Salinivibrio kushneri: one gene and its partner. Each later gene encodes a partner of the first gene's protein in a complex. Links are inferred from orthologs where the notes say so. Each region holds a gene or a part of one and is shown in the gene's direction. Other genes may lie near its edges. The genes, in order: oppC and N8M53_RS00650.

Region 1 (9,522 bases):
ACCCTTGGCTCCAAGTACAACAAGGGAAATTTCGGGAAGATCTCTACTACCGATTGCATGTCATACCACTCGAGTTGCCCCCTTTAAGAGAGCGTGGAGACGATGTGATCGCCATTGCCAATGCCTTGCTCGCGCTATTTTCCGCGGAAGAAGGCAAAGATTTTTGTCGTTTTAGTGATGAAGTGACTACTCAGCTACTTCGCTACGACTGGCCCGGTAATGTTCGGCAGCTGCAAAATGTGATCCGTAACATTGTGGTGTTGCATAACGGTGAAGAAGTCAGCAAAGAGATGCTACCATCGCCAGTCGCTCGCGGTTCTGGTGCTGAAATTGCATCTACAGGAGATAACACGCGATCGGAAGCGGTGAACAGCGGGTCAGCCACTCTCGAGCCGGTCAAGCCATCATCACCAGTGGTGATGAAAGCCGATATAGAACCATTATGGAAAACGGAAAAACGTGCTATTGAAGTCGCGATCGACGTGTGTAATGGCAATATCCCGCAAGCAGCGGGGTTGCTTGAAGTTAGCCCTTCAACCTTGTATCGAAAACTACAAGCTTGGCAAAAATCTGCGGCGCATGAATGATAGGAATGGATGTATGGCCACCACAGTAAATACTGAAACATTACGTCGACTGAAATCAGAAGTAGGCGAGGATACGGTGACGGTTTTGCTCACTGTATTTAGCGACGAGCTATCCCAATACCATTCTCAATTGTCTGGTTCTCCGTCGATAGAGCAAGTTCGTGAGATCAGCCATGCGATAAAAAGCAGTGCAGCCAGTTTTGGTGCGGATGATCTGGCCGAGATGGCGCGTGAGTGTGAATCACGGGTGAAACAAGGCCAACAAGATTGGATGACACATCACCTTGATGAGCTGACCGAGATGTTACGAGGGACGGCTTCTACCTACCGAGAAATGGCCGTCGAGCAAAATTTCATCAACAGCTTGACGTAGTTTATCCCTGTCATGACGCCAATGATGATTTGAGGAGGCCAAACTGGCCTCTTTTTGTTGGTAACGTGTAGCGAGCTGCGATGCATGTTGCTCACCAATGACCATATCGATGGTTTGGCCACCCATCGCGCGCTCACACCAAGCAAGCATAGTGGCTAATGACATGTCACCCGCCGGCCCGATTTCCTTGCCAAGGTTTCTAATAAACGCCAGTTTGGCCTGCGTATGTTTTAACGCACGGCCGAGTTCGGGAACCAGTAGTGGCGGCATCACGCTGGTTAAAAAACTGCCAGGGCCGAGCAAAATCAAGTCAGCCTGCTCGATAGCCTCAATGGCCTCGCGGGTCGCGGGGACGGTTGGGGACAAAAAGAGACGTGTCGGGGGAGCGCTTAGCTCATCAATATGTGTTTCTCCCGACACTGTCTCACCCTCTGGCGTTAACGCGGCAAGCTCAGCAGGATGCTCAGACATCGGTAGCAAATTGGGACGGATATCTAACAGATCGCGAATAAGTTGGATAGCTTCAAGCGGACGGACTGAGAGGTTATCCAGTGCGGTAAGGATCAGGTTGCCCAAATTATGCCCGTTCAACTCACCTTTCCCTTTAAAGCGATATTCAAACAGCATGGAGCCGACCGAGGGCTCGGTGATTAATTGGTTGAGGCAGTTACGAATGTCGCCCCAAGCTATTCCACCTTGGCAGGCACGGATACGGCCAGTTGACCCACCGTTGTCGGTTGTGGTGACAATGCCTGTTACCTGCTCGCCATAGGCTCCCAATGCCGATAAGACGCGCCCCAGACCATGTCCGCCACCAATCGCTACGATACGTTGTGAATGCTGATCTGAAACGTTTTGGGTCATCGCTTAGTTTCCTGAGAAAAAATCAATGCCGCCTAGTTTACCTGATGCGTGAGCGACAAGGTATTTGTTGGAGCCGTAAAGTGTGAGCAAATCAGGGAAGTGGGATAAAAAGGTGAAGAAAAAAAGAGGTAACGCGTCGCGTTACCTCGCCCAATCAAGCAGATGAATAAACAGGGCAAATAGCAAGGCAGCAATAAAAACGGTTTAGTGTGGATCTTGCATCATACTCAACAGGTAATCCCGTGTGGCGACACAGGAGCTGTTTGCCATTAACTGTTGCTTTTCCCCAGTGGGGAGTGGCAACAGTTCTAACCAGCGCTGGCATAACCACGTCAAGTTAGAGAATTCGGTTTCTCTGTGCATTTGTTGTAATTCAGGGTAGCGCTCAAACATTGACTGTAAGCGTTCGACCAGAGGCTCACTTTGTTTGTCGACGTGACAATCAGGCCAGCGGGGTAATGCGTTTACCGTGGCAAACAAGATGTGGTTGTGCTGCTGGTTAAATGCTTGGATAGCAAAGCGTGCTGTTCCCCGTGCCGTTATCACCAAGCAGCCATCTTCTTGACTTCGGGTATAGTCCTCAATCTCAATAAAGGTGCCAATATCCACGTGAGAGCGCTGGGCTTGTGTTTCCGCCATACACACTCCGATAGGGAGTCCATGCTTTAACGCGAATACCAGTGTGTCTAACGAGTCGCCCGCTGGGATGCGAAGAGGCATCCGGCCGCCAGGCAAGATGTGGCGATCATTAAACAAAATTGGTGTGGATTGTCCCATGTGACACCCCCTGACAAGCAATGACGTTGGTCTAGTAATCTAGATATTGCAAAAGGGGTGCCTACTTTTTGAAACGCCAGTATACCAGCGGTTCGGCATCGTGATGTCGCGATTGCGTAGCGCTTGAGAGCGAGAACTCGCAATTTGCAACGCAAATCCGCTCGCGATAACGCATTGTGCAAACGCTCACTCACTCGCTTTGCGGTCGCCCGTGAGTAGGATTACGCCCTGACTCGTCGTCAGCGTCGCGGTATAAAGACAAAAAAAATAGCCTCCATTTGGAGGCTATTAAAGAGGTGTTTTTAACATCAACACCGCGTTAGCGGTTAACCTGTGGTTTTTTTCCTTTATTTGGGTTGTAACCATGGCGAACGCGTGCGCATAAAGGGCGCGAGGTTGAGCTTTGTGGTCTCATAGTCTTGCTTTTTACTCTCTTGTCGGAAGAAAAATCATGTTAATGATCGGGAACATCTCATCAACAACATAATGATGGGGGATATAGCGTCGAATAACAACATCGTTTGCTTAAAAAAGCGTCAATATTGGTATTTCGTCTAAACAGCCGCTTATTATCAGCAAATGTTATTAAACTAAGGCAAGATCGGGCCGATATCCGCTATGGCTCTGGGTTGAGAAGCCGAGATGTAGTGGGGGCGAAGATGTCCGGCGAGCCTTGTCGGCAATTTTTTGCTTTATTGGTGCTGAGGGTGTAGGTTGAAAATTGCACAAGCGGTTTGTACTGACGCAACAGCCACCCACCTTAGGCGATCGTTGTGTGAGAGACTGTGCCAATGACTGAAGGATTCAGGAGGACACAATGAAACACAAGCGCTATAGCAACAAGAAAATCAAAGAAATGCTCAATGAGGTCATGCCAGAGATGGAAAAGCACGCGAGGACAACCGTGCCCTGCACGATCAGGCGAATGATCGCTCACCTGATAGTGGCCCCGTTTTTAGTCCCGACGATGCTAAAAAATAGTGGTTTATAGGACAAAGCCAGCTCGCGAAGCTGGCTTTGTTGCGACATTATCACCGCTCAAGCCTACTGAAGCCGCCATTTCTGCCTTCTCCCTCCGTTCTACATTATCCGCGCTTGACCCTCGCTCCTATTCGGGATGAGCGCTGCCTCTGGCAGGCATCATTACCGCTTATTCAAGTCAGATTTTGTGACCGTGATAGCTGTCTGACATCACGTGCATGTGTTTCTGTTGAGTTTTTTCGACAAATAACGTTTAGTATCGGCTTTACAATTAAGTAACATTTGGCGCATATTAGCAGTCAAAGTCACTGAGATTGCAAAGGTACAAAGAGGCTTGTGTTTTTTTTAGACGACAAGCTAGTTAAGCATTAGTGCCGATGTCCCCAGATTCAGTATAAATAGCAATTTGTTCCGTTTTTTGTTTCTAGTGGTGAATAAAGCGCTAATGTGACCTCATCTTACCAGCTTGAAATTCCATTCTTGGGTTCTCAGGTAGTGAAAGATGAGTTTTTAATCTCATTCTGTGGCAAAATACTTCAGATTTATGGCAAAACACAGCGTTGCTTGATAATGTTTTGCCTCTAGTCGCGCAGCGAGGCGTAGCACAGCTTTTTAGATTGTGCAAAACGGATTATCCCGTCACGTAGCGTCGATTGTCATGGATGCAATAGCGATTGTTATGGAGTTACACGATGAAGCTAAACACGATCACCCGAACCCTCTTTATGGGCGCTGGCCTTTCTCTGGCTCTAGCAGGATGCAGCGAACCAGAGCAAAAACAGACCTCTCAATCTAACCCTGAAACCAAACAACAAGCCGAGTCCGCGACAGGCGAGCCGCAACTGGCGGCAGAGCAAGAGCTCGTGCGTGGTAACGGTGCCGAAGTGGCGTCGTTGGATCCGCATAAAACTCAAGGCGTGCCTGAGTCGCATGTTATTCGTGACCTACTAGAAGGCTTGGTCAACCAGGATGCAGACGGTAATGTCATTCCAGGCGTCGCTTTACGCTGGGAAAACGAAGACAACAAGGTGTTTACGTTTTACCTTCGAGAAGACGCCAAATGGTCGAACGGTGATCCTGTTACCGCGCAAGATTTTGAGTACAGCTTCAAGCGCGTGGCTGATCCAATGACGGCTTCACCTTACTCTTGGTACCTTGGCTACACCCACATGGAGAATGCCAAAGCCATTATTAAGGGTGACAAAGATAAAGACACATTGGGCGTTGAAGCGCTAGACGATCACACCCTTCAGGTGACGTTAGATACCGCGGTACCTTACCTCGTGAAGATGATGGGCCACACCACCATGAAGCCGGTACATAAAGAAACGGTGGAAAAACATGGTGACCAATGGACTAAACCTGAGAACTTCGTGGGTAATGGTGCGTATGTCGTGGATAACTGGGTGATTAATGAGCGCATTGAGTTAACCCGTAACGACCAGTATTGGGATAATGAAAACACCACACTCGATAAAGTGACCTATTTGCCGATTGAAAACCAAGTGGCGGAAATGAATCGCTACTTGGCCGGCGAAATTGACATGACGTATGAGATCCCGAACGAGCATTTCCGTCGCTTGAAAAACGAGCATCCAGAAGATTTATCTATCGTGGGTAACCTGTGTAGCTACTACTACATCTTTAATACCAAGCGTGAACCTTTTGATGATGTCCGTGTGCGTAAAGCCTTGTCTTACGCGATTGACCGTAACGTGATTACCGATGCGCTACTGGGCCAAGGGCAAAAGCCCGCGTACTTCTTGACGCCTGAAATTACCGCTGGGTTTGATCCTGAGCTGCCAGCGTACGCCAAGATGACACAAGAAGAGCGTGATGCAGAGGCCAAGCGTCTGCTCAAAGAAGCTGGGTTCGGTGAAGACAATCCGCTCGACTTCTCACTGCTTTATAACACCAGCGAAAACCACAAAAAGCTGGCCGTCGCAATCGGTCAAATGTGGAAAGACAAGCTGGGTGTTGATGTTGCACTTAATAACCAAGAGTGGAAAACCTACCTGAGCACCAAAGATGAAGGTAATTTTGATGTCGCGCGCGCCGGTTGGTGTGGTGACTACAATGAAGCGTCTACCTTCCTCAGCTTGATGCGCAGCTCTAACTCATCAGGTGGTGTGCATTATGATAGCCAAGCTTATGATGCGATCATGGAAAACGCCATGACCACCACAGACGATGACAAGCGCACACAACTGTACTTGGATGCGGAAGCCCAGATGGCAAAAGACATGCCGATCGCGCCGATTTACCAGTATGTAAAAGCGCGTCTGCTTAGTCCACAAGTCGGTGGCTTCCCTGCCAATAACGCCGAAGAGAAGATCTACTCAAAAGATCTTTATATCAAGGCCGAGTAACGCCTGATTCACAGCTGATAAGGGAGCCGCTCCATGCGGCTCCCTTGGCTGGTTGTCGCTATGTAGGTATCGCCTAGGTAGCGGACGCTGTGAGGCTCAAAACGAAACGGTACAGTTATGTTGAAATTTATCGCCAAGCGCCTTTTGGAAGCTATTCCAACGTTGTTGGTCTTAATTACTATCTCTTTTTTCTTGATGCGGTTTGCGCCAGGCAACCCCTTTTCAAGCGAACGTCCATTGCCCCCTGCCGTAATGGAAAACATCAATGCCAAATACGGTCTGGATAAGCCTGTATTTGAGCAATACACCACCTACTTGGGCAATATCCTACAAGGGGATTTTGGTCCATCGTTTAAATACATTGATTTTACGGTGAATGAGCTGATTGCTGACGCATTTCCTGTATCGGCACAAATCGGTGCGTTGGCGTTTATCTTCACGCTGATTTTTGGGGTCACGATTGGCACCATTGCTGCGCTCAAACAAAACACCTGGATTGACTACACCATCATGTCTACGGCGATGTTAGGGGTGGTGATGCCATCCTTTGTATTAGCCCCCGTGCTGATTTATATCTTCGCCATTAACCTTGGTTGGTTCCCCGCCGGTGGCTGGCAAGGCGGTGGTTGGCAATTCATGGTATTGCCAATGATCGGTATGTCCTTACTGTATGTGGCCACATTTGCGCGTGTGACCCGCGGCAGCATGATCGAAACCCTAAACAGTAACTTTATTCGCACCGCGCGTGCCAAAGGGCTCAGTTACCCTAAAATTATTGTTAAACATGCGCTCAAGCCTGCGATGCTACCGGTTGTGTCCTACATGGGACCCGCGTTTGTGGGCATTATTACGGGGTCGGTGGTGATCGAAACCATTTTCGGTTTGCCGGGTATCGGGAAGCTGTTTGTGAACGCCGCGTTTAACCGTGATTATTCATTAGTGCTTGGCTGTACCATTTTGATCGGTACGCTGACCATTCTTTTCAACGCGATCGTCGATATCCTGCTGGCGTATATCGATCCTAAGATTCGTTACTAGGGGTGACATGATGCTGACGAAAAAAGAAAACATTGACGCCCTCGAAAACTTTGCTGAAGAAGTCGATGTCAAGGGGCGTAGCCTTTGGCAGGATGCGGCGATTCGTTTTAAACGTAACCGTGCTGCAATGGCGAGCTTGGTGATTCTGGTATTGATTGGTTTGAGCGTGATCCTTGGGCCGTATATCAGTGCCTACGCGTATGACGCGACCGATTGGTATGCCATTCATGCGGCGCCTTCATTGGGCGTAGACGGACATTGGTTTGGTACCGATGCGTTAGGCCGAGATCTCTTTACTCGCACCATGATGGGCGGGCGTATATCGATCATGGTAGGCGTCATGGGTGCCTTTGTCGCCGTCTTGATTGGTACCTTATATGGTGCCACATCAGGCTTTATTGGCGGCCGCACCGATGCGGTGATGATGCGCTTGGTGGAAATCCTCCAATCGATTCCGTTCATGTTCTTTGTGATTGTACTGGTCACCTTCTTTGGCCGTAATATCGTGCTGATCTTCGTGGCCATTGGCTGTATTGCGTGGCTAGATATGGCACGTATTGTGCGCGGTCAAACACTGAGCTTACGGAGTAAAGAGTTTGTCGAAGCGGCGCACGTTTCAGGGGTGAGCACGCGCCATATCATTACTCGCCATATCGTGCCAAACGTACTCGGGATTGTTGCGGTTTACTCGACTTTATTGGTGCCGAACATGATCTTGTTTGAATCTTTCTTGAGTTTCTTGGGGTTAGGTGTGCAAGAGCCAATGACCAGTTGGGGTGCCTTACTACAAGAAGGCTCGCAAACGATGGAAATTGCGATTTGGCAGCTGCTGTTCCCTGCCGCCTTTATGGTGATGACATTGTTCTGTTTTAACTATGTCGGCGATGGGCTTCGTGATGCCTTGGATCCAAAAGACAGATAAGCGACGTTTTTTGCCATCGTAAAAAACGCAATAATATGAAAAGCGCAGGTTTATTTCCTGCGCTTTTTTGTTACTGTTAAATGCGTGTTTCAAGGATGAGAATCGATAGCAATGGTGGCTGTCGATAGAGTGACAAAGGAGCTGTCATGCGATCCCTCTCAATTCAATGGAAGGTCACCCTCGTGGCCAGTTTGTGCGTTGCTGTGACCGCGGTAACCTTATTAACCTTCTCGACTTACGTAAATAACCAGTTTCAGCAAACGGTCGGTCAAGCGAGCACTCAAACGCTGCGCAGTGCTGCTCAACGTCTTGCGACCAGTCAAGCCCACGTTCAAGCGACCCATGTTCAGCGTTCTTTAGATGAAGCGGTGTACCGCGCGCAAATGCTGGCGCAAAGTGTGGTGTACCTACAGTATAACGCTGAGCAAAACTTTACCGACAGTGGTGAACTTCGCGGTTCAATCAATGAGCTAGTGCGGCGCTCCGTGGAGAACTTTGATTCGGTCCAAGCTGCGTTCGTGGTGTTTAAGCCCAATGCGCTCGACCAAGAAGATGATTTTTATCAGCTCGATACAGAACGGGGTGCCAATGCCACAGGGCGTTTTGCCAGCCGCTGGCAAAAACGGGATGGCGAGCTGCAAGGCAGTGTGCTCAGTGAGAAGCAAATTAACAACGACAATAATAATGGCAGTGGGCAAGCAGCGAATCATTGGTACCAGTGCCCATTGAGCCAAGGTGCGGCATGTGTGTCTGCGCCCAAACAAGCGGGCAGCAGTCTTAGCGTCACCATTTCTTCACCGCTAATGCGCGACGGACAAGTGCTTGGGGTACTGGGCATTGATATTGGTCTTGGCGGATTACAGTCAGTGATCGCAGAGGCAGATAAAGCCCTATTTGACGGTGCCGGGAATGTCAGTGTACTGAGCCAAGGTGGCCGTTTAGTGGTGTCGGATAAATCGCAAGCAACGGGAGGGACGGTTAATGATTTACCGTCGGCGCCCGACAACATGGTTGGATGGCTAACCGAAGGTCAACCACAGACCGAGTGGCAAAAAGGTCAATTGATGACCTATGTGCCGATTGCTTTGCCTGGCACCACGTGGGGAGCCCTGATCACCTTGCCGGAAGATGTCTTACTCTCTGAGGCAAACCAATTAAGCCAACAAATCACCGCGCAGCGCAGTCAAGCCGCGTGGACAGAGCGTAGCTTAGGGGTTGTGGCAACCCTGCTTGCTTTGGTGATCGCCGGATTAGCGGCGCGTCAAATCGTAAAACCCTTGAAACTACTCGCTGAACGATTGGCAGAGATTGCCGACGGTGATGGCGATCTTACTCAACGCATCCAGCTTAAAAATCGCGATGAAATCGGGGTTCTGGCAGGGCGCTTTAACCGCTTCCTCGATAAGTTGCAGCCTATCATGGCGAATGTGATTAATAGCGTTGAAGAAGCAGAGCATACTGCAAAAGAAGCCGCGCGTGTGGCCGCGCAAACCCGAGATGGTAGCCGTGAGCAAGTATCAAGCTTGGATGCAGTGGCGACAGCCTCAGAAGAGATGACGCAAACCGCCTCACAGGTTGCCAGTCATACCGAGTCGGCGCTGACTGCCGCTA
Region 2 (9,604 bases), 1.7 Mb from region 1 along the record:
TGTGGTGATGCCCCTAGTGCCATGGAACCCACTGGAGCAAGATTTTAGCGGGGATTTTCCACCGACAGCGCCGAGCGCTGAGCATCAGCATTACCTTGGCACCGATGAGATTGGTCGCGATATCCTCGCTCGCTTGGTGTACGGCTTTCGTATCGCCATGGGGTTTGCGTTACTCACCATGGCCGCTTCCTATGCGATTGGTACAGCCGTCGGCTGTGCGATGGGTTTTTGGGGCGGCAAGTTTGACCTTTTCTTCCAACGCTTTATCGAAATCTGGTCGATGGTGCCGTTTTTGTACGTGATCATGATTTTGGTTTCGATTCTTCAGCCCACGTTTGCCCTGTTTGTAGGGATTAACGTGCTATTTGGCTGGATGGCGATCACCTGGTATATGCGCACCATGACCTATAAAGAGTCAGCGCGTGATTATGTGATGGCCGCGCGCGCACTCGGTGCCTCGACCAGCCGGATCTTATTCCGGCATATTTTGCCCAATACCATGGTGATGATTGTGACTTTGGCGCCCTTTACCATCGCACTCAATATTACCGCGTTAACAGCGCTGGATTATCTCGGCCTTGGGCTGATGCCGCCGACGCCCAGTTGGGGCGAGCTGTTACAGCAAGGCAAATCGAATTTGGACGCACCATGGATTGTTGCGTCCGTGGTGACCTCACTGGTGGTGGTATTAGTGATGGTGACCTTCATTGGTGAAGCGGTGCGCGCGGCGTTCGACCCGAAAAAATTCACCCGTTACGACTAACGTTAAACACAATGTGCAATGTTTGAATCACGATAAGGAAATCACGATGAAAAAACTGATCCTTGCGACCTCAATTTCGATGTTTAGCCTGACTGGCTGGGCGGCGGATTTGCCTGAAAACCTTAATTGGCAAACCAATTGGGATGCACCTAAAATCGGCTCTCCCAACGCCAAACGTGGCGGCGTTTTGCGCTCACACTTAAGCTCCTTTCCCCAGACGCTGCGCACGGTTGGCCCAGACTCCAACTCAGGCCTGCGCAGTTATTTTCTCGATGAAATGCCTTCATTGGTAAAGCGCCACCCAGACACACTGGAATGGATCCCGGATTTGGCCAATGAGTGGGCGTTTGGCGACGACCACAAAACCATCTACTTCAAGCTGAACCCAGAGGCGACCTGGTCGGATGGCGAGCCCGTCACCGCCGATGATTTTGTCTTTATGATGCAGTTCTACCGCTCGAAAGACATTGTTGCGCCTTGGTACAACGAGTACTACACCAACACCATTGGTGGGGTCGAGAAAATTGATCAACACACCATTGCTATATCGACTGCAATAGAGAAAAGCGACGAAGATCTGATGTATACCTTGGGTAGTTTGGTCCCACGTCCCGCGCATTTTTACGCCAATCCGAGCAAAGATGAAAACCAAGATGGCATTGCCGACGACTTTGTACGCCGCTATAACTTCAAAGCGACCCCCACCGTGGGCCCGTACGAGTTAGCGCGGGTGCAAAAAGGCCGTAGCGTCACCTTTGAGCATGTCGATGACTGGTGGGGCTACACCAACCCGTATTATCAACACCGTTATAACGTCGATAAGATCCGTCTGCGGGTGATCCGGGATAACGATATCGCCATGAAGCACTTTGAAAAAGGCAACTTGGATGTGTTCGACTTGCTATTACCGGATGTGTGGCACGACAAAACCCAATCTGAACCTTATAAAAAAGGCTATATCACCAAATTCTGGGGCCACAACGAATTACCGGTTGGCGCGGGTGGTTTATGGATGAATACGGCTATGCCGCTACTGGATGACATCAATGTGCGCAAAGGCATCATCTATGCCACGGACTTTGATGGCATGATTGAAAATATTACCCGTGGTGACTACTCACGCAAGCCACATGCAATGGGGCATGGTCATGGTGAGTACGACAACGATGGTGCGACACCGCCAGCGTTTGACCCTGAAAAAGCGATCAGCTATTTCGAAAAAGCTGGCTTTGACCAAGTGGGCCCCGATGGCATTCGTATTAACGACAAAGGCGAGCGTTTAAGCTTTGCCATCACTTATGGGTACCAACACCACACCCCACGCATCGCTTACTTGAAAGAGCAAGCGAAAAAAGCAGGGTTGGACTTTACCATTCACCTGGTTGATGGCTCATCGGCGTTTAAATACATACTGGAGAAAAAGCATCAGCTGGCGTTTCTCAATATGGGCACCTCAGAAATCCCGGCCTATTGGGAATACTTCCACTCGGATAACGCTAATAAAAAGCAAACCAACAACCACACCAATTACAGCTCCCCGGCGTTGGATAAGCTGATCATGGCGTACAAAACCGAGTTCGACATGGCGAAGAAATACCAGCTGTCGCACCAGATCCGCGCTAAGATCTCAGAAGCCAGTGTGATTGTACCTGGGTACATGGTGCCGTATGTGCGTCAAGGTTTTTGGCGTTATGTACAAATCCCAGACAACGCAATGACCAAGCGCACCGAAAAAATGGTCACCAGTGGCCGGGTGATGGGCTTTGGTACCTTCTGGATTGATGAAGAGATGAAAGACGCCACCGAAGAGGCGATGGATGACGATAAAGCCTTTGAGCCGGTGACCATCATTGATGACAGATACAAGCTGTAGGGGCGATTATGACGCAGGATGTCATTCTTTCGGTTAAGGATTTGACCGTTAGTTTTACCACTGACGACGGCCCCCGTGAGGTACTTCACGGGGTAAGCTTTGACGTAAAAGCCGGGCGCACGCTCGGCTTGGTGGGCGAGTCGGGCAGTGGCAAAAGTGTCACAGCGATGTCGATCATGGGCCTGCTCCCCAAGCCCTACGGCCAGGTGACGGGCGGCGAAATCTTGTACCGCGGGACCGACTTGGTGACCTTGCCCGCCAAAGAGCGCTACGCGATGCGTGGCAATCGGATCTCGATTATCTTTCAAGACCCGATGACGGCACTGAACCCGGTGCATACCGTGGGTCGGCAAATCAATGAAGTTTTGATGCTACACCGCCCAGAGCTGGATAAAAAAGCGCGCGCGGCGTGTGCGCTCGATATGCTGGCCAAGGTGAAAATCCCGATGCCAGAAAAGCGACTGAACGAGTACCCGCATAACCTATCCGGTGGGATGCGTCAGCGGGTAATGATCGCCATGGCACTGGCCTGCAAGCCCGATATCTTGATTTGTGATGAGCCAACCACCGCCTTGGATGTAACTGTGCAGGCCTCGATTTTGGACTTGATTAACGAGCTGCAAGAAGAAACCGGCATGGCGGTGATTTTTATCACTCACGATCTGGGGGTAGTCGCCGAGGTGTGTGACGATGTGGCGGTGATGTACGATGGCCAAATTCGTGAACGGGCGGATATTTTCACCCTCTTTGATCACCCATCCCATCCGTATACCAAGCGTTTATTGGGATTAATGCCGGGGCGTCACCATCAACCCAAACAGATGATTGATATTCGCCCGTTGGAAGCGTTTGATGCCGCGCCATCATCCCCGTAGTTGCAGGAGAACGCGATGAGCAAGGAAGTCCTCAGAGTAGAAAACCTGAAGCAGTATTTTGTCTCGGGCAAAGGCCTGCTTCGTCAAGGCTACACCATTAAAGCCGTCGATGGCGTATCGCTCTCGGTGTCACAAGGTGAAACCCTCGGGCTGGTGGGTGAGTCGGGGTGTGGCAAAAGCACCCTTGGCCGTACCATGCTTAAGCTGTTTGAGCCTACCGAAGGGAAAATTTTCTTTGAAGGTAAAGACATCACCCATTTATCGCCACGTCAGATGCGGCCACTGCGTAAAGACATGCAGATTGTCTTTCAAGATCCGCTCGAGTCGCTAAACCAGCGTCACACCATCGGCGGGATCTTAGAAGAGCCCTTTATTATTCACAATATAGGCACCGCGAAAGAGCGTCGCCAATGGGTACTTGAGCTGCTAGATAAAGTCGGATTGCCCCACGATGCGGTCAACCGCTACCCGCATGAGTTTTCGGGCGGTCAGCGCCAGCGGATTGGTATTGCGCGGGCGATTGCCCTTAAACCGAAACTGCTTATTTGTGACGAATCCGTCTCCGCTTTGGATGTATCGGTGCAGGCCCAGATTCTTAACCTGTTGCTGAAACTCCAGCAAGAGATGAACTTGGCGATGATTTTTATCTCCCACGACTTATCGGTGGTTCGTCATATCTCCGATAAGGTGGCAGTGATGTACTTTGGTCATGTGGTGGAAGAGGGTCCGACCGAAACCGTCTATCATCAGCCGCAGCATGAGTACACGCAAAAGTTACTCTCTGCCATTCCGATCACCCACCCTAAATACCGCAAGCACAAGCGCCGCGCTGAGCAACCGGCCGCTGACGCGGACGCAAGGGATGAGTCGGTGGACGAAAAAAAGCCTGAAACCACCCGCTAGCACCGTTTCCCCACCCTGTTTCAGGGTGGGCATCGGCTCATGCTTGCGCTTTTTGCCGAGGGCGATATCCCGATAACCGCCAATGTGGTGTGTCTCACACTTCTTCCTCTTTGCTTTATCCTTGTGACAAATTAATCAATAACTGTGAGTGCGATCTCTGTTCATGCATCAGTGTTACCGGTAACTTTACAGCGTAGAAGGTTGGTAACATAACAATTACATCCAGCATTTCGACCACTCGCATTCCAGCTTGATGGAATAAATGGAAATAAAACAAGGACATCCTACTATGAAAGCAATAACGAAAACCCTGCTCGCTGCCTCTATCTCTGGCTTGTTCTCTATGTCAGCGATGGCGGCGGATTTTAATCTGAAAATCCAATCGTCTGATCCCTCAGGTGATCTCAACTTTAAGGTTCAGCAGCGCTGGGCTGACCGTGTGGAGACCATGTCTGATGGCCAAATCAATATTGATTTATTGCCTGTTGGCTCTGTGGTGAAACACACCGAGACGCTCGGGGCGATAAAAATGGGGATCCTGGACGGACATGTCACCGCCACGGGCTACTTTTCCGGCAAAGATCCGGCCTTTGGCTTGATTGGTAATATGGTCGGTGCTTGGTCCGATACAACCCAGCTGCTGCAATACATGAATTACGGTGGCGGGAATGAGCTGATGACCGAGCTTTACGCCCCGTATGGTGTGCAGTTTGTAGGCGCATCGACCACGGGCGTTGAGTCGTTTATTTCCAAAAAACCGATTGACGGCGTGGCTGATCTTAAAGGACTCAAGCTGCGTGCCCCAGAAGGCTTGGTGCAGCAAGTGTTTGCCGCCGCTGGCGCCACACCGGTTAACTTGCCGGGCTCGGAAGTGTTTACCGGTCTGAGCAAAGGGGTGATTGATGCGGCCGATTACACCGTGTTTTCCACCAACCAAAAAGCAGGCATGAATGACATTGCACCGCACCCAGTGCAACCAGGCTTCCACTCGTTGCCACTGATTGATATCTCTATTGCGCAGAAAAAATGGGACAAGATGCCGGAAGACTTGCAGACCATTTTGAAAACCTCGGTGCGGGATTTTTCTTACGACATGACCACCCAGCTGAAAATGGCAGATATGGCGGCAGTGAAAGAGGCCAAAGCCAACCCAGAGATCACTATCCACGATTGGTCTGACGAAGAGCGCAAGAAGTTTCGTGAAATCGCCAAAACCCAATGGAAGGTGTTTGCCGAGCGCTCACCCAATGCACAAAAAGTGTATGACTCAGTCACTGATTTCTTAGAAACCAATGGCTTGTTGTAAGCATTCATCCTTGTCTTGTCAGTGATAGGAGGGCATCGCCCTCCTGATTGTGGACCTATTTTATGACTGAACAAACGCCTCATACCCCGCCCGAGCCCGACGAGCACCCAAGAAACGTACTCGATAGAGCGATCATTAAGGTGAGCCACTTATTAAGTTGGCTATTTATCGCCACCGTTTTTATCTCGTTTTACGAAGTGGTGATGCGTTACCTGTTTGATTCGCCCACCACCTGGGTGCATGAAACTGCCTCATTTATCGGCGGCTCCTTGTTCATTATCGGTGGGATTTATGCCTTTGCGGCCAACCGCCATGTGCGTGTGGTCTTAGTTTACGACGCGGTATCGTCACAAACGCGCAAATACCTCAACCTGGTTCATCACCTCGTCGGACTCGCGTTTGCCAGCATGCTGGCCTATTCATCCTACTCGCTTGCCAAGGAAGCCTGGTTTGCACCTTGGGGCGAGCTACGACTTGAGACCTCGGGGTCTGTGCTCAATGCGCCCTATCCGGCGCTGCTTAAAGGGCTGATTTTTATCGCGCTGTGCATTCTTGTGCTCCAGTTTGTATTGCATCTCATCCAAGAGCTGGTCGGGCTGAGGAACAAAGACGATGTTTGATTTATCTTCGATTGGACTGGCGTGGGGAAGCCTGCTCATGCTGGTGATGCTGATTGGATTGCTACTCACTGGGATGCAATTGGCGTTTGTGTCTGGGTTTGTGGCGATCTTTTTTACCCTCTTTTGGTTTGGCCCCGAGGCGATGCCATTAATTGCCAGCCGTACCTACAGTTTTGCCTCTGGTTACGTCTTTTTAGCCGTGCCGATGTTCGTATTAATGGCGGCACTACTTGACCGTTCAGGCATCGCCAAAGATCTTTTCGATGCCATGAAGTCCCTAGGGCGCAAGGTGAGAGGCGGGGTCGCGGTACAAACCATTTTAGTCGCGGTGTTGCTGGCTTCTATGTCTGGCGTGATTGGCGGTGAAACCGTGCTATTGGGGATCTTGGCGTTACCGCAAATGCTCCGCCTTGGTTATGATCGCAAGCTGGCGATCGGGACCACCTGTGCCGGGGGTGCGCTGGGGACCATGCTGCCGCCCAGTATCGTACTGATCATCTATGGTATGACCGCCAGTGTGTCGATTGGTGATTTGTTCAAGGCATCCTTTCTCCCCGCCTTCATTCTCGCCGCTTGTTACATCGCTTATGTGTTGATTCGTTGTAAGTTAAACCCGTCACTGGCGCCGATCCCAAGTGACAGCGGGGAAGACGATGAGCCGCAAGTGAGCTACTTTAAAGCGTTGTTTTTCCCACTTTTCTCGGTAGCCGTGGTACTTGGCAGTATTTACACTGGAGTGGCCTCGGTCACTGAAGCCTCGGCGCTTGGCGTGGTGGGGATCATGCTGTCTGCGATTGTCCGTGGTGAGATGAACCTTTCGATGCTCAAAGAGAGCGCAATTGCCACTATGCGTACTTGCGGGATGATCATGTGGATTGGCATTGGTGCCAGCGCCCTGGTGGGAATCTACAACCTGATGGGCGGGATTGATTTTGTTGAACAAGTGATCCTGAGCCTAAGCGGCGGCAGTGCGATAGGTACCTTGCTTATCATGATGGTGATCTTACTCGTCTTAGGGATGTTTTTAGACTGGGTCGGGGTGGCGCTGTTAACCATGCCGATTTTTGTGCCCATCATCACCGGGCTTGGTTTTGACCCCATTTGGTTCGGGGTGGTGTTCTGCCTCAACATGCAGGTGTCGTTCCTTTCGCCGCCATTTGGACCCGCTGCCTTCTACCTTAAATCAGTCGCCCCGAAAGACATTAGTCTTGGTGAGATTTTTACCTCACTGCTGCCTTTTATCGCCCTGCAAGTGTTCGTGCTGTCATTGGTGATTATCTTCCCTGAGTTGGCAATGTGGTGGCAATGATCATGGTATTAAAACAGCAATATCGAGTTCTCAAGGTGTTATCGCTAGCGTGTGGCTTGGCTAAGGGTTGTGGTGTGCAATGAAAGTAAAAAAACTATTAATCATGGGGGTTTCAGGGTGCGGCAAAAGCCTGATTGGCAGTGAAATTGCCCGTGCACTCGACCTGCCTTTTTATGACGGTGACGATTATCATCCCGCTGACAATGTAGAAAAAATGCGGCAAGGGATCCCACTGACTGATGCTGACCGCAGCGGTTGGTTACGTACCTTGAACCGTCTGTATACCGACAATGAGGCAGCGGTGATTGCTTGCTCAGCATTAAAGCCGGAGTACCGCGACGTGCTGCGACAAAACAACCCAGAGTTAGTGATTGTCTATCTGCAAGGGGATTACGCTACGATTTGGTCGCGGCTACAAAAACGGGCTAACCATTATTTTCATGGTGAGGCCATGCTGCGTAGCCAATTTGACGCCTTGGTCGAGCCCAGCCCCGAAGAGGCCTTGTTTGTCGATATCTCTTACCCCGTCGACACCGTGGTCGCGCACGCGTTGCAACAAATAAAGGAGATGGAGTCATGACGCCATCACAGATAGGTCTGGTTGGATTAGGTGTGATGGGGAAAAGCCTGGCTTTAAACCTGGTCGATCATGGCTTTAATGTCGCAGGCTTTGATATTGACCCGCATCACCGCCAAGCGGCGCTTGAGGCCGCGTTACCCCTCAATCAGGCGTCGGACAAGGGGCTGCTAACGGTGGTTGATTCGCTCTCTCAGCTGCTGGCCAGTTTGCAAACGCCGCGCGTTATCGCCTTGTCGGTGCCCGCCGGCGAGGTGGTCGACACGGTGATCGATGAGTTGCTAGCAGCGGGGCTCGCACCTGACGATATTGTTATCGACACCGGCAACAGCCTGTGGACGGATAGTGAGCGGCGCGCCCGCGACTACCAAGAGCAATTTCGATTTTTTAACACCGCCATTTCCGGCGGGGAAGTGGGCGCTCGCACCGGCCCCTCGCTGATGGCCAGTGGCGATGCGTCAGCGTGGGCGCAGGTTAAACCCATGTGGTTGGCGATTGCGGCAAAAGTGGATCACGCTGGTCAGCCTGTGAGCCAGTTTGAGCAGGGTGAACCGTGTGCCGCTTATTTGGGCGGTGCGGGTGTGGGTCATTATGTCAAGATGGTACATAACGGCATTGAATATGCGGACATGCAGTTAATTGCGGAAGCGTACCACTTTATGTCGCAAGCACTAGGACTGTCAGCGGTGGAAATTGGCCAATGTTTTGCTCGTTGGAACCAAGGGCCACTCAATAGCTACTTGATGGCAATCAGCGCCGAGATCTTGCAAACCCCAGACCCTATCACAGGTAAGCCGTTCGTCGAGGTGGTGCTGGATAAAGCCGGCCAAAAGGGGACAGGCATGTGGACGGCAGTGAATGCGCTGCAAACCGGTGTCGCGGCTCCGACCATTGCCCAGGCGGTGTTTGCTCGCGCCCAAAGTGGCTTAAAAACGGTGCGAGTGGCGGCAGCGAAAACCCGTACCAACTCAGCGGCAGTTGCGTATGATGATATTGATACACAGCTTGAAAACCTGCACGACGCCCTGTATTACGCCAAATTATCGGTGTATGCCCAAGGGTTTGACCTGATCAACACCACCGCGCAGCAACAAGGCTGGACACTGGACTTTGCGCAAATTGCCAAGATTTGGCGCGCAGGGTGCATTATCCGCGCGCAATGTTTAAGCGAGATTGCCAGCGCGTATCAACAGACGCCAGATGTCGCTAATTTACTTCTTGTCGCGCCCTTTGCCGAAGCGATGAACCGCCAAGCTCCCGGCTGGCGTGCGACCGTTGCCAGTGCCGCGCAAGCGGCGGTACCTATTCCCGCGATGGCGGCGTCATTGAGTTATTTTGATGCCCTGTACAGCGAGGTGTTACCCGCTAACTTGCTTCA

What was found.
Region 2: the proteins of oppC (region 1) and N8M53_RS00650 are in contact, whole or in part, in a cryo-EM structure (PDB 8Z21), measured with the Escherichia coli proteins. The link is inferred for Salinivibrio kushneri from one-to-one orthologs.

What each region holds. Positions count from the first base shown.
Region 1 is NZ_CP114588.1:1,876,327-1,885,848, reverse strand. The notes cover bases 6,174-8,955. They hold oppC (oligopeptide ABC transporter permease OppC), read left to right. Parts: upstream 6,174-6,999; coding sequence 7,000-7,911; downstream 7,912-8,955. Other genes in these bases: N8M53_RS08865 (methyl-accepting chemotaxis protein), read left to right, coding at 8,058-8,955; oppB (oligopeptide ABC transporter permease OppB), read left to right, coding at 6,174-6,989. Also shown: quorum-sensing sigma-54 dependent transcriptional regulator LuxO, read left to right, coding at 1-587; N8M53_RS08900 (Hpt domain-containing protein), read left to right, coding at 601-960; uridine diphosphate-N-acetylglucosamine-binding protein YvcK, read right to left, coding at 892-1,824; N8M53_RS08890 (LON peptidase substrate-binding domain-containing protein), read right to left, coding at 2,029-2,601; N8M53_RS08885 (hypothetical protein), read left to right, coding at 3,419-3,592; N8M53_RS08880 (ABC transporter substrate-binding protein), read left to right, coding at 4,275-5,951; more of oppB, read left to right, coding at 6,069-6,173; more of N8M53_RS08865, read left to right, coding at 8,956-9,522. UniProt on the Escherichia coli protein: Part of the ABC transporter complex OppABCDF involved in the uptake of oligopeptides and of the ABC transporter complex MppA-OppBCDF involved in the uptake of the cell wall murein tripeptide L-alanyl-gamma-D-glutamyl-meso-diaminopimelate.
Region 2 is NZ_CP114588.1:131,486-141,089, forward strand. Bases 2,607-5,470 are described here. They hold N8M53_RS00650 (ABC transporter ATP-binding protein), read left to right. Parts: upstream 2,607-3,526; coding sequence 3,527-4,414; downstream 4,415-5,470. Other genes in these bases: N8M53_RS00640 (extracellular solute-binding protein), read left to right, coding at 2,607-2,636; N8M53_RS00645 (ABC transporter ATP-binding protein), read left to right, coding at 2,645-3,511; N8M53_RS00655 (TRAP transporter substrate-binding protein), read left to right, coding at 4,704-5,470. Outside these bases: N8M53_RS00635 (ABC transporter permease), read left to right, coding at 1-763; more of N8M53_RS00640, read left to right, coding at 810-2,606; more of N8M53_RS00655, read left to right, coding at 5,471-5,720; N8M53_RS00660 (TRAP transporter small permease subunit), read left to right, coding at 5,783-6,340; N8M53_RS00665 (TRAP transporter large permease), read left to right, coding at 6,333-7,649; N8M53_RS00670 (gluconokinase), read left to right, coding at 7,729-8,229; gndA (NADP-dependent phosphogluconate dehydrogenase), read left to right, coding at 8,226-9,604. UniProt on the Escherichia coli protein: Part of the ABC transporter complex OppABCDF involved in the uptake of oligopeptides and of the ABC transporter complex MppA-OppBCDF involved in the uptake of the cell wall murein tripeptide L-alanyl-gamma-D-glutamyl-meso-diaminopimelate.